Regions from separate parts of the Streptomyces sp. YGL11-2 genome, predicted to be linked through region 2. Evidence: riboswitches for the same ligand, from Rfam matches in the RefSeq annotation. Region 2 holds a riboswitch; the other holds the start of a gene.

Region 1 (14,769 bases), on a different contig from region 2:
GGACTGAGTGCCCCCGTCCCGCGGCCCGCGGTGGTCCGGCCCGCGGCGGCTCGCCGCCCGGTCGGCCGCCCGCCTGTGGGGCTGCCGTCCGGTCGCCTGGCTGCGCACCCGCAAGCCCGCCAGCCTGCGCACCTCGTTCGCGCTGGCCTTCGCCGCCGGGGCCGCGGGGGTGACCGTCCTGGTCGGGTTCCTCGGCTACGACGCGGCGGCCCGGCTGGTGCGGATGGACGAGAGGTCCGTGTTCTCCGAGGTCGTACGGGATCTGCGGTCCCAGGTGCGGGAGCGGCCGTACACGCCCGCCGACTACGCCGCCGCCGACCCCGGCCACGACGGGCCGCGCGAGGACCTGACCCGGCCGGCCCGGACGGACGTGCAGATCCTGGGCGCCGGCGGGCGGGTCGTCGAACCGGGCCACCCCGCGCTCCCGGCCGGGGACGCCGAGCGGAACATCGCCGCCCACCGCGAGGCGGGCCGCTACGCACAGGGCGAGGCGCAGCTCGACGGCCACGCCTACCACCTCGCCACCGTGGCGCTCGGCGACGGGCGCGGCGCCGTCCAGGTCGCCCGCAAGGTCAGCGGGACCGAGGATCTGCTCGCCGCGCTCCAGAAGCGCACCGTGCTGCTGGCTGCCGGCGTCATCGCCCTGGCCGGCGCCGTCGGCTGGTGGCTGGCCTGCCGGATCACCGGCCGGCTGGTCCGGCTGACGTCGGTCGCCGAGCGCGTCGCGGAGCACGGGCCGGCGGACGTCCAGGTGCCGGGCGCCGGGCGCGACGAGGTGGCCCGGCTCGGGCGGGCCTTCGACGACATGCTCGGGCGGCTGACCAGCGCGGTGCAGGACCAGCAGCGGCTCGTCCAGGACGCGGGCCACGAACTGCGCACCCCGCTGACCTCGCTCCGTACGAACATCTCGCTGCTCAGGCGCTTCGACGAGCTGCCACCGGACGCCCGCGCGGAACTGCTCGCCGACCTGGCGGGCGAGGCCCGCGAACTGACCGACCTGGTCAACGAGTTGGTGGACCTGGCGGCCGGACAGCGCGACGACTCCCCGCTGTCGGACGTGCGGCTGGCCGAGGTCGCGGAGCGCGCCGCCGCCTCCGCCCGCCGCCGCACCGGCCGCGAGATCACCGTGCGCACCAGCCGCCCGGCGGTCGTCGCGGGCCGGCCGGCCGCGCTGCACCGCGCGCTCGGCAACCTCCTGGAGAACGCCGCCAAGTTCGACGCCGACGGCACCGAGCCCATCGAGGTCGTCGTCACCGGCGCCCGCGTCGAGGTCCTCGACCGCGGTCCGGGCATCGCCGAGGCCGACCTCGCCCGGGTCTTCGACCGCTTCTACCGCGCCCCGGCCGCTCGTGGCCTCCCCGGCTCGGGCCTGGGCCTCGCGATCGTCCGGGAGATCGCGGCGGCCCACGGCGGGCAGGTGTTCGCGACCGTGCGCCCCGGTGGCGGGGCCGGCATCGGCTTCACCGTGGGGGGCGGGGAGCCGGGCGCGGAGTAGCGCCGCCCGGCCGCCCCGGCCGGCGCTGCCTCAGTCCCTGCCTCAGTCCCCGTGGTGCTCGCCCTGGGCCGACTCCACCGTCTGGTGCAGATCGGCCGCCGCCTCCACCGCAGCGGCCGCGGAGAAGGTGACACAGGCCAGCAGCGCGGCGGCTATCAGCCGGCGGCCCTGCAGGCCGGGGTGGCGGCGGGGGTGGTCGGCCGGCTGGTCGGGGGTCAGCAGCGCGGCGACCCGGCGCGGGACCGGACCGGTGGTGGCGGCGAGCGCGGTGCTCGGGCGGGGGAGCGCCGTGGCGTGCGCACGGGCGGCCAGCGCGGCGCGGCCGATGGCGCGGGCGGTGACCCGGCGGTCGCCCACCCGGGAGGCGGCCGATTCGTCGGCCCAGCGCTCCAGGGCGTACGCCAGCGAGGGCCGCAGCCCGCGGAGCAGCGGATGGCAGGCCGAGGCCAGCGCGACCGTCAGCAGGAAGAGGTGGTGGCGGCCGGTGAGGTGGGCCCGCTCATGGGCGAACAGGGCCTCCCGCTCGGCCGGCGGCAGCGCCCGCAGCATCCCGGCGGTGACCACCACGCGGTCCGGCCGGCCGGGCAGCGCGAAGGCGTCGGGCGCGGCATCGGGCAGGACGCACAGATCGCCGGCGAGACGGTGGGCGTCGGCGGTGCGCCGGGCGGCGCGCAGCTCGGCGCGGTGGCGCAGCGCGCGGCGGGTGACGGCGATCGCGCAGCAGGTCAGCAGCGCGCCGGCGACCGAGGCGGCCGGCACGGTCACGTCCGCGTCGCCGCCCAGCAGCGACAGCGAGAGATGGCCGAAGGCGGCGACCGGCGGCAGCCACAGCGCCCCGGCGGCCATCAGCAGGCCGAGCGCGGCGGTCGTGCAGGCGGCCAGCGCGGCGGCGCAGCCGGTGAGCAGCCAGGCCGCGGCGCGCGGCGGCAGCGACTCGGCGAGCCGGCGGGCGGCCGGCACCGCGAGCAGCGGCATCAGCAGCGGGATCCAGACGGCGAAGATCATGGCGCGGCCCCGGGCAGCGGGCCGCCGGCGCCGTCGGCCTCGGCGTCGTCCAGCAGCGAGCGGAGCAGCTGCTCGTCCTCGGTGGTCAGCTCCGAGACGAAGCGGGCGAGCGCGGTGCCGCGGTCGTCCTGCTTGTCGAGCTCGCTGCGCATCCGCCGGGCGGTCAGTCCCGCGGAGTCGTGTATCGGCGAGTACGCGAAGCCGCGGCCCGCCCGGGTGCGGGACACCGCCCCCTTGTCGTGCAGCCGGGTGAGGATGGTGGTGACGGTCGTACGGGCGAGCCGGCCGCCCAGCGCGCCCTGCACCTCGGCGGGGCTCAGCGGGCCCTCGGCCGCCCAGAGCGCCGCCAGCACACCCGCCTCCAGCTCACCGGCCGGGCGCCGCTGCACGGGTGATGTCTCCGACATGGAACGCCCTCCACCTTTCCGTCGTCTACAGTTCCGTAGACCGTCTACGGGGCTGTAGACGGTGGGGTCGGCCGCTCGGCAGGCCCGGAACCCATTATGGGAGGGGCCACTGACATGGCCGTAGCCGCCGCAGATCTCCACCTGGGTGCGGTCACCCAGGCGGTCAACGTCCTCGACGCCGGCTCACTGCTCGCCGCCTTCGGTGCCCTCGGTGTCGCCGTCGTCCTCTTCGCCGAGACCGGGCTGCTGGTCGGCTTCCTCCTGCCCGGCGACTCGCTGCTGTTCACCGCGGGACTGCTGTGCGCCCCGGGCGTCGGCGGCGCCGTCCACCTCTCGCTGCCCCAGGTCCTGGTGTCCGCCGTCGTCGGCACGCTCGCCGGATCCCAGACCGGCTTCTGGATCGGCCGGCGCGGCGGCGGCGCGCTGCTGGCCCGCGGCCGCTCCCGCAAGCTCCAGGACGGCGCCGCCCGCGCCGAGGAATACCTGGAGCGCTACGGCCACGCCAAGGCGATCATCCTGGCCCGCTTCGTGCCCGTCGTCCGCACCGTGCTCAACCCGCTGGCCGGTGCCCTGCACGTGCCCACCCGCACCTTCACCCTCTGGCAGATCACCGGCGGCCTGGTCTGGACGTTCGGCCTCACCCTCGCCGGATACGCCCTGGGCTCGTCCGTCCCCAACGTCGACCGGTACCTTCTCCCGGTCGTCGGCCTCGTCGTGATCGCCTCGCTCACCCCGCTCGCCCTCGAAGTGCTGCGCTCCCGCAAGCGGCGTCCGGGCGCCGAACAGGGCACCGAACCGGTCGCCGAATCCGGTACCGCGCCTCCGGCACACTGAAGGACCCGGCACACTTGCTGAAGCACGTGGCCGGCCCCGGCGTCCCGAAGGCCGTCCCGTCCCCAGCCCACGCACCACGTAGCGACCCGCCAAGGAGAAACCCCAGTGACCGACCTCGCCTTCGGCGGAGCCTCGATCGACGGCGGCCTGTACACCTCTGTGACCGGCTTCGCCCAGGAGATGCCGCACTTCCTGAACGTCCTGGTCTCCGTCTGGACCGACTTCGGCCTCGGGATCTTCGCGGTCCTGATGCTCGTCGGCTGGTGGCGGGCCCGACAGCGGCTCGGTGGCAGCTCCCGCCGCCGGCTCGACCCCGGTGAGATGCGGCACACCGCCCCCGTCGCCATGGCGAGGGCACTGGCCGTCCCCGTGATCGTGGTCCTGGCCTACGTGGCCAACGACGTGGTCAAGGCGTTCTTCCACGAACAGCGCCCCTGCCAGACCATCCACACCGTCACCGTCGAGGCGTGCCCCCCGCTGGGTGACTGGTCCTTCCCCAGCAACCACTCGGCCATCGCCGCCTCCGCCGCGGTCGCCCTGATCCTCCTGGACCGCCGGCTCGGCTGGATCGCCGTCCCGGCCGCCCTCCTGATGGGCGCCTCGCGCGTCTGGGTCGGCGCCCACTACCCGCACGACGTCCTGGTCGGACTGATCGTCGGCGCCCTGGTCGCCGCGGTGCTCATGCCGCTCGCCCGGCGCGCCGCCCCGCTCGTCGAACGGCTCCGCGACACCTCGCTGCGCCCCCTGGTGTCCGCCAGGTGACGTCACCGGGGGCGGACCCGGCACCGGGGCCCCGGCCGGGCCCCGGTCCGGAGCGCACACCGCGCCCCGGACCGGCACCGGCCCGTCCACTCGCCGTCGCGGCGGCGGCCGCGGCCCTCTTCGCCGCTGCGGCCACCGTCATGGCCGTACGCGACGGAGCCCCGCTCGCCCCCGAACTGGCCGCCCTCCACTGGAGCACGGCCCACCGCGGGGAGCCGCTGCGCTCCCTGGCCCGCGCCCTGACGGCGACCGGCACCGGCGTCGTCCCGTACCTGATGGCGGTCCTCGCCGGACTGCTGGCCGGCCGCACCTGGCGCGGCCGGCGCCGCGCGGTGACCTGGGCGGTGGTCGTGCTGGCCGCCGGCCAGGCGATCCGCTACGGCCTGATGGAACTGCTCGCCCGCCCCCGCCCGCCGGTCGCCGACTGGGCCGCCGGGGCAACCGGCTATTCCTTCCCCTCCGGCCACTCCACCACCTCCGTGCTGGCCGCCGGCATCCTCGCCTGGGGCGTGCTGCACCACACCCGCACCCGCACCCGCCCCCGCGCCGGCCGCCTCTGGTGCGCCCTGCTCGCCCTCTGGGCCGCCGGCGTCGGCCTCACCCGCGTCTACCTAGGCGTCCACTGGGCCGGCGACGTCCTGGCCGGCTGGCTCCTGGCCACCGCCCTGCTGGCCGCCGCGCTCCTCCTGGAACCGCTGGTCCGCGCCCGTACGGGCCCGGGTGCGCCGGAAGCTCCCCCCTCCGCTTGTCCATGAATCGCTGACGAACGGTCCAGGTCTTCGCCAAGGCCGCATGGACGCCAGGCGCGCCGAGCACCACTGTCCTGGGTGCCGGCGACCGGGGAGCGCTCACCGGCACCTGAGCCGATTCACCGTGCACCACCGTGTGACAGGGGGGACAGCAATGGATCATTCGCTTGACGTCCCGACGGCCGGCCGTCCGGCCGCCTGGGGCGATCTCCGCGGCCGCTGCGCCGCCGCCGCGGTCGCCGACCCGACCCCGTGCGAGGGCCCGCGCGACGCCGCCACCATCGTCGCCCGCGACGGCAGAGAGGTCGCCGGCTGCGTCCACCACTGCGCCCGCCTCCTGGCCGGCCTGGACGGCGCCCGCGTCCACCCGTTCGTCCCGTCCGCCCAGGCCCTGGACATCTACTCCCGGGCCCGCGAACTCCCGCCCTTCGCCTGGGAGATCGGCAGATAGCCCGGCCCGTGCAGCCGGCCGGACGCCCCCGGACGCCGGCCGGCGTCCGGGGGCGTCCGGGCGAACTCCGCGCCCCGGAAGGCCGGTTGCCCGGCTCCGTTCGGGACGGCGACGACCGTCGGGGCCGCGGCGAGGTCGTCGGTCCGCCGACTGGGCCGCGGGCCCCAAAGCGGCCGGGTCAGCACTCGATGATGTTCACCGCCAGCCCGCCGCGGGCCGTCTCCTTGTACTTGACGCTCATGTCCGCGCCGGTCTCCTTCATGGTCTTGATGACCTTGTCGAGGGAGACGTGGTGGCGGCCGTCGCCGCGCAGGGCCATGCGGGCGGCGGTGACGGCCTTCACGGCGGCCATGCCATTGCGTTCGATGCAGGGGATCTGGACGAGGCCGCCGACGGGGTCGCAGGTGAGGCCGAGGTTGTGTTCCATGCCGATCTCGGCGGCGTTCTCGACCTGTTCGGGGGTGCCGCCGAGGACTTCGGCGAGGCCGCCGGCGGCCATGGAGCAGGCGGAGCCGACCTCGCCCTGGCAGCCGACCTCGGCGCCGGAGATGGAGGCGTTCTCCTTGAAGAGCATGCCGATGGCGCCGGCGGCGAGCAGGAAGCGGACGACGCCCTCCTCGTCGGCTCCGGGGACGAAGTTGGTGTAGTAGTGCAGGACGGCGGGGATGATGCCGGCCGCGCCGTTGGTGGGGGCGGTGACGACCCGGCCGCCGGCGGCGTTCTCCTCGTTGACGGCCATGGCGTAGAGGGTGACCCATTCCATGGCGCGGGCGGCGGCATCGCCTTCGGCGCGCAGGGCGCGGCCGGCGTTGGCGGCCCGGCGGCGGACCTTCAGACCGCCCGGAAGGATGCCCTCACGGGACATCCCGCGCTCGACGCAGCCCTGCATGACCCGCCAGATCTCCAGCAGGCCGGTGCGGATCTCCTCCTCCGTCCGCCACGCCTTCTCGTTCTCCAGCATCAGGGCGGAGATCGACAGGCCGGTCTGCGAGGAGAGGCGGAGCAGCTCGTCGCCGGTCCGGAAGGGGTGCGCCAGGACGGTGTCGTCGAGCTTGATGCGGTCCTGGCCCACCGCGTCCTCGTCGACGACGAAGCCGCCGCCGACCGAGTAGTAGGTCTTCTCCAGCAGGGGCGCGCCGGCGCCGTCGTAGGCGAACAGCGTCATGCCGTTGGCGTGGTACGGCAGCGAGCGGCGGCGGTGCAGGACGAGCTGGGTGGACTCGTCGAAGGCGATCTCGTGGGCGGTGCCTATCTCGGCGCCGAGGAGGCGCAGGCGGCCGGTGGTGCGGATGCGTGCGACCTCGTCGTCGGCGGTTTCCACGTCGACGCTGCGGGGGGAGTGGCCTTCGAGGCCCAGGAGGACGGCCTTGGGGGTGCCGTGGCCGTGGCCGGTGGCACCGAGGGAACCGAAGAGCTCGGCGCGTACGGAGACCGTCTGGGCGAGCAGACCGTCCTTCTTGAGCCGGCCGGCGAACATCCGGGCGGCGCGCATGGGGCCCACGGTGTGCGAGCTGGAGGGGCCGATGCCGATGGAGAAGAGGTCGAAGACGGAGATGGCCACGGAGGCGGACTCCTTTGTCTGCTCGTGATGGACGGTGGAGCAAGTCGGGCAGGAAGGGTGTTTCCGTCCCGATTGTCGAGCGTAACCCGCTCGGGTGGTGCTGCCGCCGGACGGTGGGCGTCGGGCGGATGTCGGCGGGAACAACGGAGGAATCCGGGCAGCAGGGCACGAGCCCGGGGCCGGTGGCCGGCCCCGGGCTCGCCGCCCGCTTCGGCCCGGCCCGCGAACGGGCCGGTCCTCATGCCATGAGACGCGTCACAGGGACGGGTACAGGGGGTACTTCTCGGCGAGCGCCGTGACCCGGGCCTTGAGGGCGTCGCGGTCGTAGGCGGGCTTGAGGGCTTCCGCGATGATGTCGGCGACCTCGCGGAAGTCGTCGGCCTGGAAGCCGCGGGTGGCCAGCGCGGGGGTGCCGATGCGCAGGCCGGAGGTGATCATCGGCGGGCGGGGGTCGTTGGGGATGGCGTTGCGGTTGACGGTGATGCCGACCTCGTGGAGGCGGTCCTCGGCCTGCTGCCCGTCGAGCTCGGAGTCGCGCAGGTCGACCAGGACGAGGTGGACGTCGGTGCCGCCGGACAGGACCGAGACGCCGTACTCCTTGACGTCGTCCTGGATGAGGCGCTCGGCGAGGATCCTGGCGCCTTCGAGGGTGCGCTGCTGGCGCTCCTTGAACTCCTCGGAGGCGGCGACCTTGAAGGAGACGGCCTTGGCGGCGATGACGTGCTCCAGGGGGCCGCCCTGCTGGCCGGGGAAGACCGCGGAGTTGATCTTCTTGGCGAGTTCGGCGGTGGAGAGGATGACGCCGCCGCGGGGGCCGCCGAGGGTCTTGTGGGTGGTGGTGGTCACGACATGGGCGTGCGGGACCGGGGACGGGTGCAGGCCCGCGGCGACGAGGCCGGCGAAGTGGGCCATGTCGACCATGAGGTAGGCGCCGACCTCGTCCGCGATGCGGCGGAAGGCGGCGAAGTCGAGCTGGCGCGGGTAGGCGGACCAGCCGGCGACGATGAGCTTGGGGCGGTGCTCCTTGGCGAGGCGCTCGACCTCGTCCATGTCCACGAGGTTGGTCTTCTCGTCGACGTGGTACGGGACGACGTTGTAGAGCTTGCCGCTGAAGTTGATCTTCATGCCGTGGGTGAGGTGTCCACCGTGGGCGAGGTTGAGGCCCAGGATGGTGTCGCCCGGCTTGATCAGCGCGAACATGGCGGCGGCGTTGGCCTGTGCACCGGAGTGCGGCTGGACGTTGGCGGCCTCGGCGCCGAAGAGGGCCTTGATCCGGTCGATGGCGATCTGCTCGACGACGTCGACGTGCTCGCAGCCGCCGTAGTAGCGGCGGCCGGGGTAGCCCTCGGCGTACTTGTTGGTGAGGACGGAGCCCTGGGCCTCCATGACGGCGACCGGAGCGAAGTTCTCCGAGGCGATCATTTCGAGGGTGGACTGCTGACGGTGCAGCTCGGCGTCGACGGCGGCGGCGACGTCGGGGTCGAGCTCATGGAGGGAGCTGTTGAGAAGCGACATGAGATCTTCCTGGAGGATCGGGAGGGGTGCGAAGCTCCGGCAGGGGCGGGCTCAGCCGGCGGCGAAGGCGGTGTACTCGTCGGCCGAGAGCAGGTCCTCCGGCTCACCGGTGATCTTCACCTTGAACAGCCAACCGCCCTCGAACGGGGCGGAGTTCACCAGCGAGGGGTCGGCGACGACGTCCTCGTTGACCTCCGTGATCTCGCCGTCGACGGGCGCGTAGAGGTCGCTGACCGACTTGGTCGACTCCAGCTCACCGCAGGACTCGCCCGCCGTGACCGTGGCGCCGACCTCCGGGAGCTGCACGAAGACGACGTCGCCGAGCGCGTTCGCCGCGTGCTCGGTGATGCCGACCGTCGAGACGCCGTCCTCGGCGGCCGACAGCCACTCGTGCTCCTTGCTGTAGCGCAGCTGCTGGGGGTTGTCCATGGTTCGATTCTCCTGTACGCGGGGGTGTGGTGGTGACGGGGGTCGCCCCCGGCGAGGCCGGGGGAGGGTCGTGCCGGGAGAGGCGCGGCGGTGCGCCGCTGTCGCGTCCGCGGCCGGTGAACCGTTACTGCGGCGCGGCCGACCGCTACTTCTGCCGCTTGTAGAAGGGCAGCGCGACGACCTCGTACGGCTCATGGCTGCCACGGATGTCCACCCGGACACCGTCGGTGCCCGGTGTGGCGTAGGCCGCGTCGACGTACGCGATGGCGATCGGCCTGCCGAGGGTGGGGGAAGGCGCCCCGGAGGTGACCTCGCCGATGACCGTGCCGTCGGCCGCGACGACCGGGTATCCGGCGCGCGGCACCCGGCGGCCCTCGGCGATCAGGCCGACCAGCTTGCGCGGCGGTGCGGTCTCGGCGCGCTCGGCCGCCGTCGCCAGCGCGGCGCGGCCCACGAAGTCCCCGCCGTTGGTGGTCTTCTCGAACTTCACCACCCGGCCCAGACCGGCGTCGAACGGCGTGGTGGCGGAGGTCAGCTCGTGCCCGTACAGCGGCATACCGGCCTCCAGGCGCAGCGTGTCGCGGCAGGACAGTCCGCAGGGGACGAGGCCCACGGAGGCGCCGGCCTCGGTCAGCGCCTCCCACAGGGCGACCGCGTCCGCCGGCCGGACGAACAGCTCGAAACCGTCCTCGCCGGTGTATCCGGTACGGGCGATCAGCGCGTCCACCCCGGCGACCTTGCCCGGCAGGCCCGCGTAGTACTTCAGCCCGTCCAGGTCGGCGTCGGTGAGCCCCTTCAGGATGCCGGGGGACTCCGGGCCCTGCACCGCGATCAGCGCGTAGGCGTCGCGGTCGTCGCGGATCGCGGCGTCGAAGCCGCCGGCCCGCTCCGTCAGCGCGTCCAGCACCACCTGGGCGTTGGAGGCGTTGGCGACGACCATGTACTCCTCGTCGGCGAGCCGGTAGACGATCAGGTCGTCGAGGATGCCGCCGTCGGGCGCGCAGATCATGGTGTAGCGGGCGCGTCCGGTGGCGACGCCGCCGATGTTGCCGACCAGCGCGTAGTCGAGGAGGTCGGCGGCCCGCGGGCCGCTGACGGTGATCTCGCCCATGTGGGAGAGGTCGAAGAGGCCGGCGCGGGTGCGGACCGCGACATGCTCGTCGCGCTCGCTGCTGTAGCGCAGCGGCATGTCCCAGCCGGCGAAGTCGGTCATGGTCGCGCCGAGCGCGCGATGGGTGGCATCCAGCGCGGTGCGGCGGGGGGCTTCAGTCATCGTTCCGGGCTCCCAGGCATGGGTGACAAGACGGTCTCCCCATCTGTCATCGGAACCTGAGAGGTTCACCGGGATCCCGCGAACGGACCCGGTTTGCACCTTGGGTGGAGCCGCGCCTGCAACCGGGCACTGGCTCGCTTTTCAGATCTGCCTCGCCCGCGCGGTATAGGGGCCTGAGAGATTCAAGGGAGGACTTGCTCCTTCGGCGCCCCGCCGTGGTGGCCGGGGACTCTCCCGCGCGGGTTCAAGCGGCCGGTATGGAGTTGGCAGCTCACGAGTGACCAGAGGTGTGCCCGTGGCGGCCACATCATTACACGGGATCGCCGGATAAAGGAGCCCTGGTCGTCGCCCCGTTCCGGTCGGCTCCGCCGGGCCGCCCACGCGGTTCCGGAACCCGCCGGGTGCGCGGCGCCTCCGGCGGCGGCCGTTGGGCGGCGGCCCGGTGCGCCGTCAGCCCGGCGCCCGCCACCTCGTCGGATCGGGCAATCGCCTTGATGGGCATTACCTTTTCTTGACACTCTGCCGTTGCGGCTCCGGTCCCGAAGCGGAGCCGGAACCGGACCGGGAGGGGTGTTCACGGTGCACAGGGAAGCGGCGTACGCGGCCACTTCGGGCATTGCGCCCTCGGACCCGGCGGACGCGTCCCGGCCTCAGTCCGAGACCCAGCCGCAGGCCCGGCGCCGCCCGCCGTCCGTCCCGCGGCCCGGTCGCCGCTCCCCGATCACCGACCTCCGGGGCGTCCGCCCGGTCCGCCGCACCGCCGAACTCCGGTTCCCGCCCGGGGATCTGGTCGTGGTCTCCGGCCTGCCGGGCAGCGGCAAGAGCACCCTGATGCGGCGCCTGGTGCCGCGGCTGGACGCGCGCGGCGCCGCGGTCCACCGCATCGACTCCCAGGACGCCCGGGAGCGCTGGGAACGCGGCCGGCTGCACCGGGTGCCGTACGGCCTGTACCGCCCGCTGGTCCGCGCGGCGCACTACCTCGCACTGCGCCGGGCGCTGCGCTCCGGCGGCAGCGTGGTGGTGCACGACTGCGGGACGCTGGTGTGGGTGCGCCGCTGGATCTCCCGGACGGCCCGGCGGGGCGGCCGGGGGCTGCACCTGGTGCTGCTCGACGTGCCGCCGGAGGTGGCGCTGAGCGGCCAGCGGACCCGCGGGCGCGGGGTGTCCCGGTACGCCTTCGCCCGCCACCGCAGGGCGGTACGGCGGCTGGTGGGCGGCGCGGAGGCGGACCGGCTCCCGGCGGGCTTCCGTTCCGCGGTGCTGCTCGACCGCCGGGCGGCCGGCACGCTGGAGGCGGTCAGCTTCGACTGACGGGGGGCGGCCGGTGCGCGTACGGCCGCCGCCCTCGCTCCCGTGTGCGGCTCCGGCTTCGGTCGTCTCCCCACCTGACGCTAGTGTCGTCGGCCAGAAAGCGCGCGGTCGGCAAGGGGTGGGTGACATGGACTATCCGGAGAACTATCCGGGGAACTTTCCGGCGCCGGGGGACTTCCCGGACCAGGGGATTCCGCAGCTGGCCTGGCCGGCGAACGAACTCGAAGAGGTGCTGGCCGCATCGGTCGGGCATCCGGAGGCGGGCGGCCGGATCGTCGAGGTGCTGGGCCGCAGCCGGGTGTGGGTGCCGCTGCCCAAGGGCGGTGGCCCGGACAGTGCGGGCTTCGGGGCGGCCGGCCTCGATGTGCCGACCGTGGAGATCGGCGGGGCCGCGTACGTCCCGGTCTTCAGCTCCGAGCAGGAGTTCATGAAGGTCGTGGGAGCGCATCTGGGCTTCACCGTCGCGCCCGCCCGGGAGTTCGCCCGCGGGCTGCCGCCGCTGGTGGGCATCGCGGTCAACCCCGACGGCACGGTCGGGGTCCCGCTGCCGCCGCCCGCGGTGGCCGAACTGTGCCGCGCCGCGCGCGCGGAGCAGGCCGGCGGTCTGCCGAGCGGCGCCCGGGTGCGGCTCTTCGAACCGGACTGGCAGGACGAGCCGGTGGACTTCCTCGCCGCGGCCGGACTGGAGTTCTCCGGTGCCGGAATTGTCGTGACTGCCCGGCGTGCCCTGGCAAGTGTCGAGGGCGACACGCCCGCGCTGTTCGTCGGCGTGCAACTCGACGTGCCCGCCGAGCGGCTGCACGACGGCAGCGCCCGCGAGGCGGCGCTGGCGGCCCTGGGACGTGCGCTCGGTGCGGTGCCGGTGCCCTGGCCCGTCCAGCTCGTCCTGCTCGACATCGCCCAGGGGGATCCGGTCGCCGACTGGATGCTGGAGCGCGTGCGGCCCTTCTATGCACGGGACCACTCGTAAGCTGGTTGGATGACGGGCGGGCGCACCCTCACGTGCCCTGCTGACAGAAGGGACGGGACCACGTGAGCGCGGGTGCGCATCAGGGAGCCGCGGCGGCCGGCCAGGTCGAGCAGATGCTGCAACAGGTCTCGCCCGGCCGCTACGACGCCTACGAGGCGCTGTTGCACGCGCTCGCCCAGAGCCAGGTCTGGATGCTCCTCTGGCACGGCCGCGCCGGGATGCCCGACGCCCAGTACGGGAACATGGAGGTCGACGGGCTGGGCTACGCCCCCTGCGTGACCTCCGCCGCCGAACTCGCCGCCTCCGGCTGGAACCGCGACCACGAGCTGGTCACCGGCACGGAGATCGCCGCCTCCCTCTTCCCCGACCGCTGGGGGCTGTGGCTGAACCCGCACGCGCCCGGCGGCGGCGTCGGCGTGCCCTGGCTCGACCTGCGGCGGATCGCCGGCGGTCTCGACCGGCTGCCCGCCGGTCCGCTACGGATCTCCGAACCGGCCGTCGACATCCCGCAGTTCTACGCCCTGCTCGCCCAGAACGCCCATCGGACGCCCGCTGTGCGGTCGTTGCGCCGGGCTTGGGTGCAACCCGCCCTCGGTGCCCCGTATCTGGCGATCGGGCTGGATCTGTACGACACCGGCCAGCTGTCGGTGGATTCGGTGCGGTTGATGATCCAGCAGTCGATGGGCGCCGTTCCGGACGGTCTGCCCGTTTCGACCGTCGCGATGAACGACGAGTTCGACCCGGTCGGCATGTGGATGCGGGCCTGTGCGCGCCCCTTCTTCGACCGTGACGGCTATGCGCAGCCGCCCGCTCCCGGACCGACCTACGGTTACGGATACCCGCGTCCCTACTGACGCCGGCGGGCCTTCCCGGCGCCGTGGCGGGCTGCCGTACTTGGCCTGAATTCCCCCTGTCCGCACGGCAGTTGGCCCCCTTTCGGACCCCCTTTCGGGCCCCCTTGCGGTCCGGTCAGCCCGCACCGTTGTTCGTATAACGGAAGCTCGTGGGCCAGATCACAGTTGTGCATCCATTCCCTGCGGGGGCTGGTGAGTGATCGCCGGTCGGATGAAGACTCCGGCGGCACAGGGCCTCGGTCCTTTGTACGAGGCCACTTCCGCACGGCAACACAGCACCTCTGATCTACCGCACCACCTCTGATCTTCCGTTGAGTGAACGCCCCTGACGCCATGACGAGTTGGCGGCAGGGGAAGCGTCAGTGATGGGAATCCGGGCCGCTACCGCGGCGGGCACCGGCCGGCCACCGCCGGCCGAGAGGGGTCAAGGGCACCGTGACCACACCGATCGAGACCACCGGGGCGGCTGCGCAGGCGCAGCCGGAAGCGGTGCTGGAGGGCGTGGAGAGCAAGCGGATCGAGGGTCGCTCGCTCGGCCAGATCGCCTGGCTGCGCTTCCGCCGCGACAAGGTCGCCGTGGCCGGTGCCATCGTTGTCGTCCTGCTCGTCCTGGCCGCCGCGCTCTCCCGCCCCCTCCAGGCGCTTTTCGGACTCGACCCGAATCTGCCGCACCCGGACCTGATCGACCCCAACACCACGCTCCCCAAAGGGGACTTCGGCGGGATAAGCGGCGACCACCTGCTGGGGGTGGACCCCAAGTTCGGCCGCGATCTGCTCGCCCGGATCCTGGAGGGCTCCTGGGTGTCGCTGCTGGTGGCGTTCGGCGCGACGCTGCTGTCGGTCGCCCTCGGCAGCGTGCTCGGTGTCGTCGCCGGCTTCTACCGGGGCCGGGTGGACGCGCTCATCAGCCGGATGATGGACGTCTTCCTCGCCTTCCCGCTGCTGCTGTTCGCCATCGCGATCTCCGCCTCGCTCCAGGGCGGTGCGTTCGGCCTGCAGGGGCTGCCGCTGCACATCTCGGTGCTGATCTTCGTGATCGGTTTCTTCAACTGGCCGTACATGGGCCGGATCGTGCGCGCGCAGACGCTGTCGCTGCGCGAACGGGAATTCGTCTCGGCCGCCCGCGGCCTGGGCGCGCGCGGGCCGTTCATCC
Region 2 (14,769 bases):
CACCGGTGTCGTTGTCGTGCTGGGTATCCGGATCTTCTCCAACGCCGCCGCGATCCGCCGGCACGTCTTCAGGGCGTGAGGCGGATGGGTACGGAGGAGACGCCGGAGCCGGAGAAGAAGTCCGAGCCGCATCCCGAGCGCGAGGCCGGTCCGGAGCGCGGTCCCGCCGACCGGCGCCCGATGCCGCCGGAGAGCCCCCGCACGCCCACGGGGGAGGCGGGTGCGGGGGCCGAACACCGGGGCTCCGACGGCGAATCGGACGAGGTGAGGCAGAGTGGTGCCAAACCGGCAAATGGGGCCGCCTCTGGCGCCTCGGCGGACGACGGGAATCCGTCGGAGCCGCTGACCGGCCGGCAGCGTCTCGTGGCCGGTCTGTGGCCGCCGCGGCTGACGCGGGCTCAACTGATCGTTGCGTTGCTCCTGTTCATTCTCGGTCTCGGCCTCGCGATTCAGGTACGTTCCACGAGTGACAGCAGTGCGCTGCGGGGCGCGCGCCAAGAGGATTTGGTGCGCATCCTGGACGAACTGGACAACCGCTCCCAACGGTTGACGGATGAGCAGCGGCGCCTGGAAGGGCAGAAGACCGAACTGGAGAACAGTTCGGACCAGGCCGAGGAGGCCCGTAAGCAGACCGTGGAGAAGGAAGCGCAGCTGGGCGTGCTGGCTGGGACCGTCGCGACGCAGGGTCCCGGCATCAACCTGACCATCGACGACCCGCACCACTCCGTGGAGGCGGACAAGCTGCTCGACACCATCCAGGAGCTGCGGGCAGCCGGAGCCGAGGCCATCCAGGTCAATGGTGTACGGGTCGTGGCGAACACCTACTTCTCGGACCTCCGGGGCGGGGTGGAGGTCGACGGAAAGCGCGTCACACAGCCGTACCGATTCAAGGTCATCGGGAAGCCGGAGGACCTGCAGCCGGCGCTGAACATCCCTGGCGGGGTGGTCCAGACACTGGAAAAGGAGCAGGCCAAGGTGTCTGTGACCCGTGAGGAGAAGATCATTGTGGACGCCTTGCGGGAGGCGAAGCGGCCTGACTACGCTCGGTCGTCATCGCAGTGAGGCATCTACGTATGGTGATGGCCCGGGGAGGGCATGACGTAGCGGGGGGTCGACGCACCGTGCGTGTGGTGTGTGAGGGAAACTGTCTGAAGGCCACGGACGTTCACAGGATGTCCGGATCGGCCGGTGTGTGCATCGAGGGTTCGTCCTGCCCCACGGGCGGGTCTGTTTCGTACAAGGGGAATCGCCCGTGAAGTTGTTTGCAAAGCTGTTCGGCAAGAGCGCCCGCCAGGAGGGTGGCAGCGGCTCCGCGCGGCATCGCGCGACGCGCCAGCCCGAGGAGAGCGGCGCGGCCGAGGACCGTCCGCTCTTCCGTGATGAGGTCGGCGGTCCGTCCGGGGGGCACGGCGCGGGTTCTGTTGACCCCTCCGGGTCCGGCCGCATAGGTTCCCAGGAACCATCAACCTCACGCACGGGTGGAGGGTTGGCCTTGCCGGTTTGTACAAGGTGTGGGCACCGGAACGCCGAGGCGAGCCGGTTCTGCTCCAACTGCGGTGCGCCGCTGCGTCCGGGCGCACAGCCCGAGCGCGCGTCCGAGACGACCTCGACGATCTCCATCTCGGGGATCGAGGCGTACGACGCGGAGGCGACGGGGCAGAATCTGTCGCCGTCGCTGTCCCCTGAGGCGCAGGCGGCCGTCGATGCCCTTCCGCTGGGTTCGGCGCTGCTGGTCGTCCGCCGGGGGCCGAACTCCGGCAGCCGCTTCCTGCTGGACGGCGAGCTGACGACGGCGGGCCGGCATCCGCAGGGCGACATCTTCCTCGACGACGTGACGGTCTCCCGTAGCCACGTGGAGTTCCGCCGCGGCCCGGACGGCCGCTTCACGGTCACCGACGTCGGCAGCCTGAACGGCACCTACGTCAACCGCGAGCGGATCGACTCGGTCGTCCTCGCCAACGGCGACGAGGTGCAGATCGGCAAGTACCGCCTGGTCTTCTACGCGAGCCAGCGGGGCGTCGGTATCTGACCGCCAGGGAAGGCATATGCGCCATACACCGGCAGGCGGTGCCGGTTCCGCCGGCACCGCCTCCTCGGACCGCAAGCCGATGAGCATCGGCACGGTGCTCAACGCGCTGCGCGAGGAGTTCCCCGAGGTCACGATCTCCAAGATCCGCTTCTTGGAGGCCGAGGGGCTCGTCGAGCCGAAGCGCACGCCTTCCGGGTACCGCAAATTCACCGCGGCCGACGTCGAGCGCCTGGCGAGCGTGCTCCGCATGCAGCGGGACCACTATCTGCCGCTCAAGGTCATCCGGGAGCATCTGGATGCCCTGGAGCGCGGGGAGCAGGTGCCGCTCCCGGCTCCGGCGCCGTCCCGGGACCTGGTCGAGGGCGTGTCCGACCCGGACGAGGAGGTCCCGCCGGCGGCCCGGATCGGCCGGGCGGAGCTGCTGACCGCCGCTGACGTGGACGAGGCGGCGCTCGCCGACTGGGAGTCGTACGGACTCATCGTCGCCCATGACGACGGCGGATACGACATCGAGACCGTCGCCGTCGCCAAACTTGTCGCGGAGCTGGGCCGCTTCGGTCTGGAGCCGCGGCATCTGCGTGCCGTGAAGGCGGCGGCCGAGCGCGAGGCCGGTCTGGTCGAGCAGGTCGTTGCACCCCTTCGGCGGCACCGCAACCCTCAGACCCGGGCGCATGCCGAGGCCACCGTCAGAGAGCTGGCCACGCTGTCCGTACGGCTTCACGCGGCGCTGGTGCAGAGCGCTCTGCGGGTCCGTCTGCCGTGAGCAAACGACTGCCCGACTACCCAAACCTGCCGGGCACGTCCTAGGGTTACTGTGTGAACGAGCTCGACGTCGTGGGTGTCCGGGTGGAAATGCCTTCCAGCCAACCGATCGTGCTCCTGCGGGAGGTGGGAGGCGACCGTTACTTGCCCATTTGGATCGGGCCAGGGGAAGCCACCGCCATCGCCTTCGCCCAGCAGGGCATGGTCCCTGCCCGGCCGCTGACGCACGACCTTTTCAAGGACGTGCTCGAAGCGGTGGGCCAGGAGCTGACGCAGGTCCGCATCACGGATCTGCGCGAAGGGGTCTTCTACGCCGAGCTGGTCTTCGCCAGCGGCGTCGAGGTCAGTGCCCGGCCGTCCGACGCCATAGCGCTGGCGCTGCGCACGGGAACGCCGATCTTCGGTACCGACGGTGTGCTCGACGACGCGGGGATCGCGATTCCGGACGAGCAGGAGGACGAGGTGGAGAAGTTCCGCGAGTTCCTCGACCAGATCTCGCCCGAGGACTTCGGCACCAGCAACCAGTGACTCGGCCAGTCGAACGTCTGTTTCCGGCCAACCTGCAATCCCTTCCCCGTGGCAAGTCACGAGAAACCACTCGTAGGGTGATTATCACTCGGCGTGGCGAGCGCGGCGATCGTTGACGCACCCCGGGTGACTGCATACCGTCGATAGGGCAGGTCCCGTCCGGGACGTGGAGGACGGAGGGCGGCGTGGCAATCACCGGCGACGGTACGGCGGCGGAAGGGGCGTTGCCGCTCCACTCGGGCGCGGCAGCGAACCGCGGTCCCGTACAGGCCGCCGCGATGTCGGGGGACCGCGAGGCGGAGAACATCGGCTACCGCGGACCGACCGCATGTGCGGCAGCGGGCATCACGTATCGGCAGCTCGACTACTGGGCGCGGACGGGTCTGGTGGAGCCCAGCATCCGGCCCGCGTACGGGTCCGGCACGCAGCGGCTCTACAGCTTCCGGGACGTCGTCGTCCTGAAGATCGTCAAGCGGCTGCTGGACACCGGGGTCTCGCTCCAGAACATCCGCACCGCGGTGCAGCACCTGCGCTCGCGGGGGCTGGCGGACCTGACGCGGATGACGCTGATGAGCGATGGCGCGACGGTCTATGAGTGCACCTCGCCCGACCAGGTCGTCGACCTGCTCCAGGGGGGCCAGGGGGTCTTCGGCATCGCGGTCGGCGTGGTGTGGCGGGACGTGGAGGGCGCGCTGTCACAGCTCCACGGAGAGCGTGTGGACACCGGCGAGACGCTGGTCGGGAAGAACCCGCATGACGAGCTGGCGCGGCGGCGCAACCGGGCCGGCTGACGGCGCGTACGGGGTTCCGGGCCCGGGTCGGGCCGATTGTCAGTGGTGTGCGGCAGCATCGGTGGTGTGAGACGTGCGCCGACGATCCTGCATCTGGACATGGATGCGTTCTATGCCTCCGCCGAGCAGGCGGCCAAGCCGAGCCTGCGGGGAAAGCCCGTGGTCGTCGGTGGGATCGGGCCGCGCGGCGTGGTGGCTACGGCGTCGTACGAGGCCCGGGTCTTCGGGGTGCGCTCGGCGATGCCGACGGCGCAGGCACGCCGGCTGTGCCCCAACGCCGCCTATCTCAGCCCGCGATTCACCCTGTACCGCCAGGTGAGTGAAACGGTCATGGAGCTGCTGCGGGCGTTGTCGCCACTGGTGGAGCCGCTGAGCCTGGACGAGGCTTTCGTGGACCTGGAGGCGGGTGGGGTCGCGCCGGAGACGGCCGCGGTACGGGCGGTGGGGGCGCAGCTGCGGCGGGACATCCGGACGGCCACGGGGCTGACGGGGTCGGTGGGGCTGGCGGGCGCCAAGATGCTCGCCAAGATCGCGTCCGAGCAGGCGAAGCCGGACGGCCTGGTGGTGATCGAGCCCGGCACGGAGCGGGAGCTGCTGGGGCCGATGCCGGTGCGGGCGCTGCCGGGGGTCGGGCCGGCCACGGCCGAGGCACTGCGCCGGGGCGGTATCCACACGGTCGCGGAGACCGCGGAGGCCGGTGAGGCGGAGCTGGTGCGGCTGCTGGGCAGGGCGCACGGCACGGGGCTCTACGCGATGTCGCTGGGGCAGGACGACCGGCCGGTGGTGGCCGAGCGGGACGCGAAGTCGGTGTCGGTCGAGGACACCTTCGAGGTCGACCTGACGGACCGGACGCGGGTGCGGAACGAGGTGCTGCGGCTGGCCGACCGGTGCGTGGAGCGGCTGCGGGCCGCCGGGCGGTCCGGGCGCACGGTGGTGATCAAGGTGCGGAACTACGACTTCTCGACGCTCACCCGGTCCGAGACGCTGCGCGGGCCCACCGACGACCCCGCGGTCGTGCGGGAGGCGGCCGTGCGGCTGCTGGAGACGGTGGACACCACCGGTGGGGTGCGCCTGCTGGGCGTGGGGGTGAGCGGGCTGGCGGACTTCACGCAGGAGGACCTCTTCGCCCAGATCGCCACGGAGCGGGAGGCGGAGGAGCATGCCGGGCCCGCCGAGCCGGAGGCGGCGCCGGAGCCGGGGGAGGAGCTGCCGCGGCGGTGGCACCCGGGGCTGGACGTGGTCCACGAGGAGTTCGGCGCCGGCTGGGTGCAGGGCAGCGGGGTGGGGCGGGTGACCGTACGGTTCGAGACGCCGGGGTCCGCACCCGGGCGGGTGCGGACCTTCGCCGTCGACGATCCGGCGCTGCGGCCGGGGGAGCCGCTGCCGCTGCCGGGCGGCCCGGATCAGTCGTCGGCGCCGGCGATCCGCCCGAAGTCCGAGTCGCCGGCCGAGGACAGCGAGTCCGAGACCGGGGAGGAGATATCGAGGCGGTAGTGGTGGTAGAGCTGGAGTTCCTGCTCGGGGGAGAGATGCCGGCCGACGCCGAAGTCCGGGGCATCCTTGATGAGCTTGCGGTCATAGGGAATGCGCAGGCTGTCGCCGACCATTTCGCTGGGTTCCAGGGGGACGAACGCATCGCGGCTGAAGAGGCCGGTGCGCACCGCCGCCCACTCCGGTTCACCCGTCGCATCGTCGAGGTACACCTCGTCGATGGTGCCTATCTTCGCGCCGTTCCGGTCGAACGCTTTGCGGCCGATGAGGCTCCGGGGATCGATATCGGCTTGCACGGTCCCTCCAATTGGTCGCAACTGCCTTGTGACAACTACGAAACGGCACATTTCATGCCTCGGCCACTCGAAGGATCGTTCCAGCAGTGCGCTGGTAGGCTGGCGATTGGCCGCAGAACCCATGCGGGAGAGTCCTTTGTCGTTCGCGACCAGGGCGCCGAAGGAGCAAATCCTCCCCGGAATCTCTCAGGCACACGTACCGCGTGGGCGAGGTCACTCTGGAAAGCAGGGCGGGTCACGGTCAGCCACCATGCCGGAACCCCTCCTCACCGACGGTGAAAACCGGGCCGCATCCCGCGAACCGGTGAAGCTCTCAGGTTGAGATGACAGAGGGGGAGGCCGTCCGGGCACCAGCGCCGTGGTGCCCCTCGTAGGTCGCATTGACCAGGAGGCCCCCGCAGATGACCACCAATCGCATCTCCTTGACCGAGCTGGAGCGCGGCACCCCCTTCGAGCGTCGGCACATCGGACCCGATGACGAGGCGCAGGCCAAAATGCTCGCGCAGGTCGGCTTCGGTTCGCTGGACGAGCTGACCGCCGCCGCCGTCCCGGACGTGATCAAGAGCGCGGAGGCGCTGGGCCTGCCGCACGCCCGTACCGAGGCCGAGGTCCTGGAGGAGCTGCGCGGTCTGGCCGACCGCAACCAGGTCCTGTCGTCCATGATCGGACTCGGCTACTACGGCACGTTCACCCCGCCGGTGATCCTGCGCAACGTGATGGAGAACCCGTCCTGGTACACGGCGTACACGCCCTACCAGCCGGAGATCTCGCAGGGCCGGCTGGAGGCGCTGCTGAACTTCCAGACGATGGTCGCCGAGCTGACCGGGCTGCCCACCTCCGGTGCCTCCCTCCTGGACGAGGGCACCGCTGCCGCCGAGGCGATGGCCCTCTCCCGCCGGGTCGGCAAGGTCAAGCAGGGCGTCTACCTGATCGACGCCGACTGCCTGCCGCAGACCGTCGCCGTCATCCGGACCCGTGCCGAGCCGACCGGTGTCGAGGTCGTCGTGGCGGACCTGTCCGGCGGCATTCCGGCGGAGATCGCCGAGCGCGGGGTCTTCGGCGTGCTCCTGCAGTACCCGGGCGCGTCCGGCGCGGTGCGCGACCCGCGGGCCGTGATCGCGCAGGCTCACGAGCTGGGGGCGGTCGTCACCGTCGCCGCCGACCTGCTGGCCCTGACCCTGCTGGCCTCGCCGGGTGAGCTGGGCGCGGACATCGCGGTCGGTACCAGCCAGCGCTTCGGCGTCCCGATGGGCTTCGGCGGCCCGCACGCCGGCTTCATGGCCGTACGCGAGCAGTTCGCCCGCAGCCTGCCCGGCCGGCTGGTCGGGGTGTCCGTCGACGCGGACGGCAACAAGGCGTACCGGCTGGCGCTGCAGACCCGTGAGCAGCACATCCGCCGGGAGAAGGCCACCAGCAACATTTGCACCGCCCAGGTGCTGCTCGCCGTCATGGCGGGGATGTACGCGGTCTACCACGGGCCCGACGGGCTGCGGGCGATCGCCTGGCGCACCCACCGCTACGCGGCCATCCTGGCCGAGGGCCTGCGGGCCGGCGGGGTGGAGCTGGTCCACGACGCGTACTTCGACACGCTGACCGCGCGGGTTCCCGGCCGGGCCGCCGAGGTCGTCGCCGCGGCCCGCGAGGCGGGGGTCAACCTCCGCCAGGTCGACGCGGACCTGGTCGGGATCGCCTGCGACGAGACCACCGGGCGCGCCCAGCTGACCGGCGTCTGGGGCGCCTTCGGGGTGCAGGGCGACATCGAGCGGCTGGACGCCACGGTTACCGAGACGCTGCCGGAGCCACTGCTGCGCACCGACGACTACCTCGGCCACCCCGTCTTCCACCAGCACCGCTCCGAAACCGCCATGCTGCGCTACCTGCGGACGCTGGCCGGCAAGGACTACGCGCTGGACCGCGGCATGATCCCGCTCGGCTCCTGCACGATGAAGCTGAACGCCACGACCGAGATGGAGCCGGTCACCTGGCCCGAGTTCGGGCAGCTGCACCCCTTCGCGCCGGCCGACCAGGCGCAGGGCTACCTCACGCTCATCCAGGAGCTGGAGGAGCGGCTGGCCACGGTCACCGGCTACGACAAGGTGTCCATCCAGCCCAACGCCGGCTCACAGGGCGAACTCGCCGGGCTGCTGGCCGTCCGCGCCTACCACCGTGCCAACGGCGACGAGCAGCGCACCGTCTGCCTGATCCCGTCCTCGGCGCACGGCACCAACGCCGCCAGCGCCGTGATGGCCGGCATGAAGGTCGTCGTCGTCAAGACCGGCGACGACGGCGAGGTCGACAGCGACGACCTGCACGCCAAGATCGAGAAGCACCGCGACGAGCTGGCCGTCCTGATGGTCACCTACCCGTCCACCCACGGCGTGTTCGAGGAGCACATCACCCAGATCTGCGCGGCGGTGCACGAGGTCGGCGGTCAGGTCTACGTGGACGGTGCCAACCTCAACGCCCTGGTCGGCCTCGCCGAGCCGGGGAAGTTCGGCGGCGACGTCTCGCACCTCAACCTGCACAAGACGTTCTGCATCCCGCACGGCGGCGGTGGCCCCGGCGTCGGCCCGGTCGGCGTCCGCGCCCACCTGGCGCCGTACCTGCCCAACCACCCGCTGCAGCCCACCGCGGGCCCGGAGACCGGTGTCGGGCCGATCTCCGCCGCCCCCTGGGGCTCGGCCGGCATCCTGCCGATCTCCTGGGCGTACGTCCGGCTGATGGGCGGCGAGGGCCTCAAGCGCGCCACCCAGGTCGCGGTCCTCAGCGCCAACTACGTCGCCAAGCGCCTGGAACCGCACTACCCCGTGCTCTACACCGGCCCCGGCGGGCTGGTCGCGCACGAGTGCATCATCGACGTCCGGCCGCTGACCAAGGCGACCGGCGTGAGCATCGACGATGTCGCCAAGCGGCTCATCGACTACGGCTTCCACGCCCCGACGATGTCCTTCCCGGTGGCCGGCACGCTGATGATCGAGCCGACCGAGAGCGAGGACCTGGGCGAGCTGGACCGCTTCTGCGACGCGATGATCGCCATCCGCGCGGAGATCGACAAGGTCGGCTCGGGGGAGTGGGACAAGGACGACAACCCGCTGTGCAACGCCCCGCACACCGCGGGCGCGCTGACCGGCGAGTGGAGCCACGCCTACCGCCGCGAGGAAGCCGTCTTCCCGGCCGGGGTGGACGCCGCGGACAAGTACTGGCCGCCGGTGCGCCGGATCGACGGTGCCTTCGGGGACCGCAACCTCGTCTGCTCCTGCCCCCCGCTGGACGAGTACGACGGCTGATCCAGGCAACATCAAGGGCCCTCGGCGCGATGCCGGGGGCCCTGTTGTACGTGCGTGGTACGTGTCGGGTGGCCGCGGATCAGGCGGCGGCGGTGACCCGGGCGGAGCCGAGCGGCCGGTGCGGGGCGATGACCTGGCCGTCCGGCAGCAGCTCACCGGTGTCCTCGAAGAGCAGGACGCCGTTGCAGAGCAGGCTCCAGCCCTGCTCGGGATGGTGCGCCACCAGTTGGGCGGCCTCCCGGTCGGTGGATTCCGCTGACGGGCATGGCGGTTGATGCTGGCACATGGGAATTGTCTTTCGCTGCGGTGTGGTGAACGTCGTGCGGCTGGATGAGGTGGTCATGGCCGCTCCCCCGTTTCCTGTCGGTCCCAGTCTTGCCCTACGGAGGTGTTTCCGCAGGGATTTCGCAGCAGCGGTACACACTCGATACTGACGCATCACCCGTGCGGGCGGTTGCTCCCAAATGAGCGCGACTCCCAGGGGGTTGGGAGTGGTATCGGCGGGCGGGCCCGCGCGGGTGGGCAGCGCGGTGCGCCCCGCGGCAGGGAAGGGCCACGGGGCGCAGGGCGGCGGTGCGGGTGTACGCGGGCGTACGAGGGGGGTGCGGCGGTCAGGCCGGCTCGCGGAGCAGCGGGGTGGGGGCGAGGCGGCGGGCGAGGCGGGGGAGCAGGTCGGCCAGGCGCTGCGGGAGGTGCGGGGCGATCCCCGGCGGGGCGGGGGCCAGCGGCACCAGGAGGTCGCCGGGGGCGGGCATGCCGTCGGCGCCGTCCGCGGTGGTGTCGTGGTGCAGCCACAGGGTGAGCATGTACAGCTCCGGGACGGACAGCAGCCGCGGCTGGTACGGCGCGGCGAGCGACTCCGACTGCTGCAGGGCCCGTTCGGTCGCGACGACATAGGGGCCGTCGCAGAAGCGCGAGAAGGTCCAGCCGTCCGCGGTGAGCCGGGCCTCGGCGGTCGCCAGGGCGCGCTCCCCGCCGCGGACCAGGAAGCGCCAGCCGGCGAGGCGGGTGCGCGGCGGGCCTGCCTGGCTGATGTCGTCCCAGACGTGCACGGGCAACGGGTGGTCGGGGCTCAGCGGTCCCTGATGGGCGCGCAGCGCGGGGGTGGGGGCCTCGCGGATGGCGGTGGGGGAGCTGAGGGCGGTGAGGATGCTGCGCAGGGCGGGCGCAGGGGCAGGCGGGATGTGCAGCGGCATGGCGGGTCGCCTCTCGCTTCGGAGACACGGTGGAGCGGGGAAGTGCGGACGTCGCTGTCTGCGGGCGGGGTCAGAGCAGGGCTGACCGCGGCTGCGGACCGGCACGGCCGGCCGCGGTGCCGGAGTACCGGTGGGAACACCGCCACGCTGGCGCCAAATCTCTGCCTCGCCAGCGAAGTTTATACGACGTATGTTCTGGAAGTGTTTCGGCTACTCGCCTTGCGGATTTCCGGCAAGGCGGAATCCGGCCCCTTGCTCCGGGTGGTTTCCGCCGCTTTGTGCCGGGCCGGGGAGATGCCACCTCGTAATTCCTCGGTGATGCGGTAGGCCGGATCACGTCGGTGTTTTTTACGAGCGAATTGCGGCGGGCGCTGGCCATGGAGATATGCCCGAGGAAAATGCCCGGCGCCCGGTACTCGTCAGACTAACCGTACCGTCATGGTCGTGAGGCGTTATCGATCAGATTGCCGGGGCATCATCGACCGTAGCGCGTGCCCCGGGGTGCCGGGGGCGGCCCCAAGCAGCCCGTGGCAGCGGGTCGTTCACTCTAGAAGGGACCCTTCGATGGGGGAGAAGGTCGCCGCGGACGGGATCGACCTGGCGGACCGGGAGCGTTATCGAAGAAAGTTGCACGACTGTCTGGCGGGATTGCGCAGGATGCTGGCGGAGAAGCGGTTCGATCGACCCAGGAATCTCATGGGGCTGGAGATCGAGCTGAATCTCGCGGGCGCCGACGGGCTGCCGCGCATGCTGAACTCGCAGGTGCTGGAACGCATCGCCAGCGGCGATTTCCAGACTGAACTCGCCCAGTGCAATCTTGAGGTCAACATCACCCCGCACCGATTGTCCGGACGTGTTCTGGACCAACTCGCCGAGGAACTCCGCACGGGCCTCGGCTATGCGGAAAGAAAGGCTCGCGAGCTCGCCGCCCGTATCGTGATGATCGGCATCCTGCCGACCCTGCACGCCAGTGACCTCACCGCCTCCAGCCTCTCCGCGAACGACCGCTACGTGCTGCTCAACGAGCAGATGCGGGCGGCCCGCGGGGAGGACTTCGCCATCGACATCGAGGGTGTGGAGCGGCTGGTGTCCCGCTCGCCGTCGATAGCTCCGGAAGCGGCGTGCACCTCCGTCCAGCTGCACCTCCAGGTCACGCCCGGCCGGTTCGCCGCGGTCTGGAACGCGGCTCAGGCGATCGCCGCCGTCCAGATCGCGGTCGGCGCCAACTCGCCGTTCCTCTTCGGGCGGGAGCTGTGGCGCGAGTCGAGGCCACCGGTCTTCCAGCAGGCCACCGACACCCGGGCGCCCGAACTCCAGGCGCAGGGCGTGCGCCCCCGGACCTGGTTCGGTGAGCGCTGGGTCGAGTCCGTCGACGAACTGTTCGAGGAGAACCTCCGGTTCTTCCCGCCGCTGCTGCCGCTGTGCGGCCCGCAGGAGCCGCTGCGTGTCCTCGATGAGGGCGGCGTGCCCACCCTCGCCGAACTGGTGTTGCACAACGGAACGATTTATCGGTGGAACCGCCCCGTCTACGCCGTCGCCGGCGGCGTGGCGCACCTCCGCGTCGAGAACCGGGTCCTGCCGGCCGGCCCCACCGTCGCCGATGTCGTCGCCAACACCGCCTTCTACTACGGCCTGGTGCGCGCGCTGGCCGAACAGCCCCGCCCGGTGTGGACCCGGCTGCCGTTCGCCGCCGCGGCCGGCAACTTCGACGCCGCCTGCCGCCACGGCATCGACGCCGTGCTGCGCTGGCCGCGGTCCGGGCGGGCCGGCGGTATCGCCGAGATACCGGCCGTACGGCTGGTACGGCAGGAGCTGCTGCCGCTGGCGGCGGCGGGGCTGGACGCCTGGGGTGTCGAACCGGCCGACCGCGACCACTACTTGGGCATCATCGAAGCCCGCTGCGTCCGCCGGGTGAACGGTGCGTCCTGGCAGGCCGCGGCCTTCCACCACGCACGGCGGCAGGGCCTGGCGCGGGAGGCCGCACTGGCCGCGATGACCCGGCGCTACAGCGAGCTGATGCACACCGGGGAGCCGGTGCACACCTGGCCGGTGGCCTGGCCGGTCGGCGAGGCCACCGTCCCGGCGCAGCGGCGGGCCGCGCCGGACGGGGTGTAGCGGGGGCCGCGCGGGGGCGTCGGCTCACACCGGTGCCGCAGTCGGTGCGGATCTCCGGGCCGACCGTCGGGCAGCGCCGGCGCTGAGGCCCTCGGCGGAGGGGGTTCTCCCGGAGGGCGGCCCGGTGGGGAGTGCCCCGGGGCCGGGATTTCACGTCGCACGGGCCTGCCGGTACGCGGCGAGCGCGGTGGCGTACGGGCCGCTGGCGCGGGGCACGGGGGGCAACGACCGGAAGGCGGTGGCGAGTTCGTCGCGGTGGGCGCGGCCCTTCTCGCCGCGGTCGCCGAGCCGGCCGGTGGGCGTCAGCTCCACGTAGCCCTTGGTGCCGTCCAGGTGGGCGGCGAACTTCCACAGCCCGACCTCGTCCTCGGGTGTGCAGGTGTCCAGCGCCTGTGGCCGGGAGTCCTCGGCGAGGTCCAGCCGGGACCGGCCGCCCTGGCCCGGATGTGCGAGGGCCGTCGACACGGGGACGTCCACGGCCGGGGTGATGCGGGTGCTCTGCACCGTGGTGGTCCACATGCCCAGCAGCGCCTTGAGTTCCTCGGCCGACGGCGGGTTGGTGGTGGCGGTCGCGTACGGCTGCGGTTCGCGCCCGCCGGCCGCGCCGACCAGCTTCGGGTCGGCGCTGCCGCTGCTGGACCGGAAGCCGTGGCCGCGCAGGGTGTGCTGGCCGTCGGTGTCGTCGAGGAGCGTCAGGAAGCGGTTGGCGGCGCGGCTCTGGTCGGCGGTCAGCTCCTGGTCGTTCACGAGGGTGTACGGGTAGTCGAGCTCGGCGGCGCCGTCCTCGGGGTAGAGGAGGTCGAGGGCGGGCCCGCCGGCCGTGGTGTTGTGGGCGTACGCGGCCTGCTCGGAGAGCAGCAGCGCCTGGTTGCGGCGCGGATTGCGCTGCTCGGCGCCGGAGCCGTCGTGGGGCAGGGTGGCGAGCAGTTGGCCGTCGCCGTCCGCGACCCGCTCGTAGAGCAGTTTGGCGGTGGCTGCGGTGCGGCCGGCGGCCTTGTCGCCGTCCTTCGCCTCCTTGCGGTTGGCGGTGTCCGTACGGGCCAGCGCCAGGAGTCCGGTGGCGCTGCGGGTGGGGTCGGCGACGCCCAGGTGCAGCCCGGAGCCGGAGGTCGCGGCCCGGGCCAGCGCGGTCCAGGTGTAGGTCTTGTCCGGCCAGCCCAGCGCCTTGGCGGCGGAGGGGACGGCGCCCAGCGCGATCGGGGAGGAGGCGATGGTGCCGGCGGCGGTCAGGGACGACCCGCCCTCGTCGGCGACCCGTTCCGCCCACAGGCTCGAATCGGGTATCCAGACCTGGAACTCCGGGTTGGCCGGCCGCTGGGCGAGCGAGTCGGCGACCTCGTCGGCGGGCCGGGCGCGCACCCTGACGTCCAGGCATTTGCCGTCGGTGCGGGTCGCGTCGTCGCGGGCCTTCTCGGCCACCGTCTGCAGCGCCGGGGCGATGTCGGGGGAGGCGACCACGTCGACCTCCACGGAGCTGCCGTCGCACGGTCCTCCGAAGGGGAGCAGATCGGTGCGCAGCGCCACGGCGGAGCCGGCGGCGACCGCGAGGACGACGGCGGTGGCGACGGCGACGGTGCGGCGGCGCCTCCGGGGCCGGGCCCCCGTGCCCGCCCGTGCGGAGTCGTCGGGCAAGCTGTGATGTCCCATTGCGGTAGCGCCTCTCCTGATACTCGGAGTCCGGAGTTCCGGATCTCCATCGGGATCCGTGGGGACGTCACCGCGCCACGTGGATGGCGCCCGTCCCCGGCCTGTCGCGCGCGATCTTCGTAACTGCTTTCGAGACCCTAGCGGTGCGATGGCGGCGGAGTGGCGGTATTGCAGAAGTGGAGGAAAGCCTTGCAGTCGGATACAAGCCCCGTGGCGGACGCGGACGTTCCAGGTGAAGGAGCCGGTTCGGGGCGTTCCCGGGAGGCGGCCGGCGAGCCGCCCCGGCGGGTGCTGCGGAACGAGACGCTGATCGTGCTGGCGCTGTCCCTGGGGGCCAGCGCGGTCTCGGCGCTCATCAGCTTCGTCGGGTCGCTGACCAAGCCCGGCGGCCTCAAGCACCAGGCGGCGACGCTCAACGCCTCGCATGCGCCCGGCCGGCCGTGGCTGGATCTCACCTGGCAGCTGTTCGGTATCGCGACCGCGCTGGTGCCCGTCGTGCTGGTGGCGCATCTGCTGCTGCGGGAACGGGCCGGCGGGCTGCGTGCGATCGGCTTCGACCGGCGGCGGCCGGGATTCGACCTGGGCAGGGGAGCCGCGCTGGCGGCCGTCATCGGGGGCAGCGGTCTG

The links. A riboswitch is a leader RNA that binds a small molecule or an ion and turns the genes downstream of it on or off. The one in region 2 is predicted to bind glycine.
Region 1: it holds a riboswitch for glycine, as region 2 does, so the genes downstream of both, gcvT (glycine cleavage system aminomethyltransferase GcvT) here and gcvP (aminomethyl-transferring glycine dehydrogenase) in region 2, are expected to answer to the same signal.

Annotation. Positions count from the first base shown of each region.
Region 1 is NZ_JBNHIN010000003.1:295,731-310,499, forward strand. Features, by position in the region: gene ACO1BR_RS05930 (response regulator transcription factor) at 1-7, shown strand, start outside; gene ACO1BR_RS05935 (ATP-binding protein) at 8-1,495, shown strand; gene ACO1BR_RS05940 (M56 family metallopeptidase) at 1,538-2,500, opposite strand; gene ACO1BR_RS05945 (BlaI/MecI/CopY family transcriptional regulator) at 2,497-2,907, opposite strand; gene ACO1BR_RS05950 (DedA family protein) at 3,022-3,741, shown strand; gene ACO1BR_RS05955 (phosphatase PAP2 family protein) at 3,847-4,503, shown strand; gene ACO1BR_RS05960 (phosphatase PAP2 family protein) at 4,500-5,258, shown strand; gene ACO1BR_RS05965 (hypothetical protein) at 5,407-5,703, shown strand; gene ACO1BR_RS05970 (L-serine ammonia-lyase) at 5,882-7,264, opposite strand; gene glyA (serine hydroxymethyltransferase) at 7,520-8,779, opposite strand; gene gcvH (glycine cleavage system protein GcvH) at 8,831-9,208, opposite strand; gene gcvT (glycine cleavage system aminomethyltransferase GcvT) at 9,354-10,481, opposite strand; glycine riboswitch at 10,515-10,632, opposite strand; glycine riboswitch at 10,633-10,728, opposite strand; gene ACO1BR_RS05990 (AAA family ATPase) at 11,061-11,792, shown strand; gene ACO1BR_RS05995 (enhanced serine sensitivity protein SseB) at 11,920-12,762, shown strand; gene ACO1BR_RS06000 (enhanced serine sensitivity protein SseB C-terminal domain-containing protein) at 12,825-13,616, shown strand; gene ACO1BR_RS06005 (ABC transporter permease) at 14,052-14,769, shown strand, end outside.
Region 2 is NZ_JBNHIN010000004.1:4,695-19,463, forward strand. Features, by position in the region: gene ACO1BR_RS06325 (small basic family protein) at 1-79, shown strand, start outside; gene ACO1BR_RS06330 (DUF881 domain-containing protein) at 85-1,062, shown strand; gene ACO1BR_RS06335 (FHA domain-containing protein) at 1,193-2,029, shown strand; gene ACO1BR_RS06340 (MerR family transcriptional regulator) at 2,046-2,792, shown strand; gene ACO1BR_RS06345 (bifunctional nuclease family protein) at 2,846-3,319, shown strand; gene ACO1BR_RS06350 (MerR family transcriptional regulator) at 3,505-4,110, shown strand; gene ACO1BR_RS06355 (DNA polymerase IV) at 4,177-5,604, shown strand; gene ACO1BR_RS06360 (PRC-barrel domain-containing protein) at 5,514-5,909, opposite strand; glycine riboswitch at 6,012-6,109, shown strand; glycine riboswitch at 6,110-6,237, shown strand; gene gcvP (aminomethyl-transferring glycine dehydrogenase) at 6,299-9,184, shown strand; gene ACO1BR_RS06370 (DUF5999 family protein) at 9,264-9,470, opposite strand; gene ACO1BR_RS06375 (hypothetical protein) at 9,796-10,380, opposite strand; gene ACO1BR_RS06380 (glutamate-cysteine ligase family protein) at 10,945-12,495, shown strand; gene ACO1BR_RS06385 (substrate-binding and VWA domain-containing protein) at 12,646-14,142, opposite strand; gene ACO1BR_RS06390 (CPBP family intramembrane glutamic endopeptidase) at 14,332-14,769, shown strand, end outside.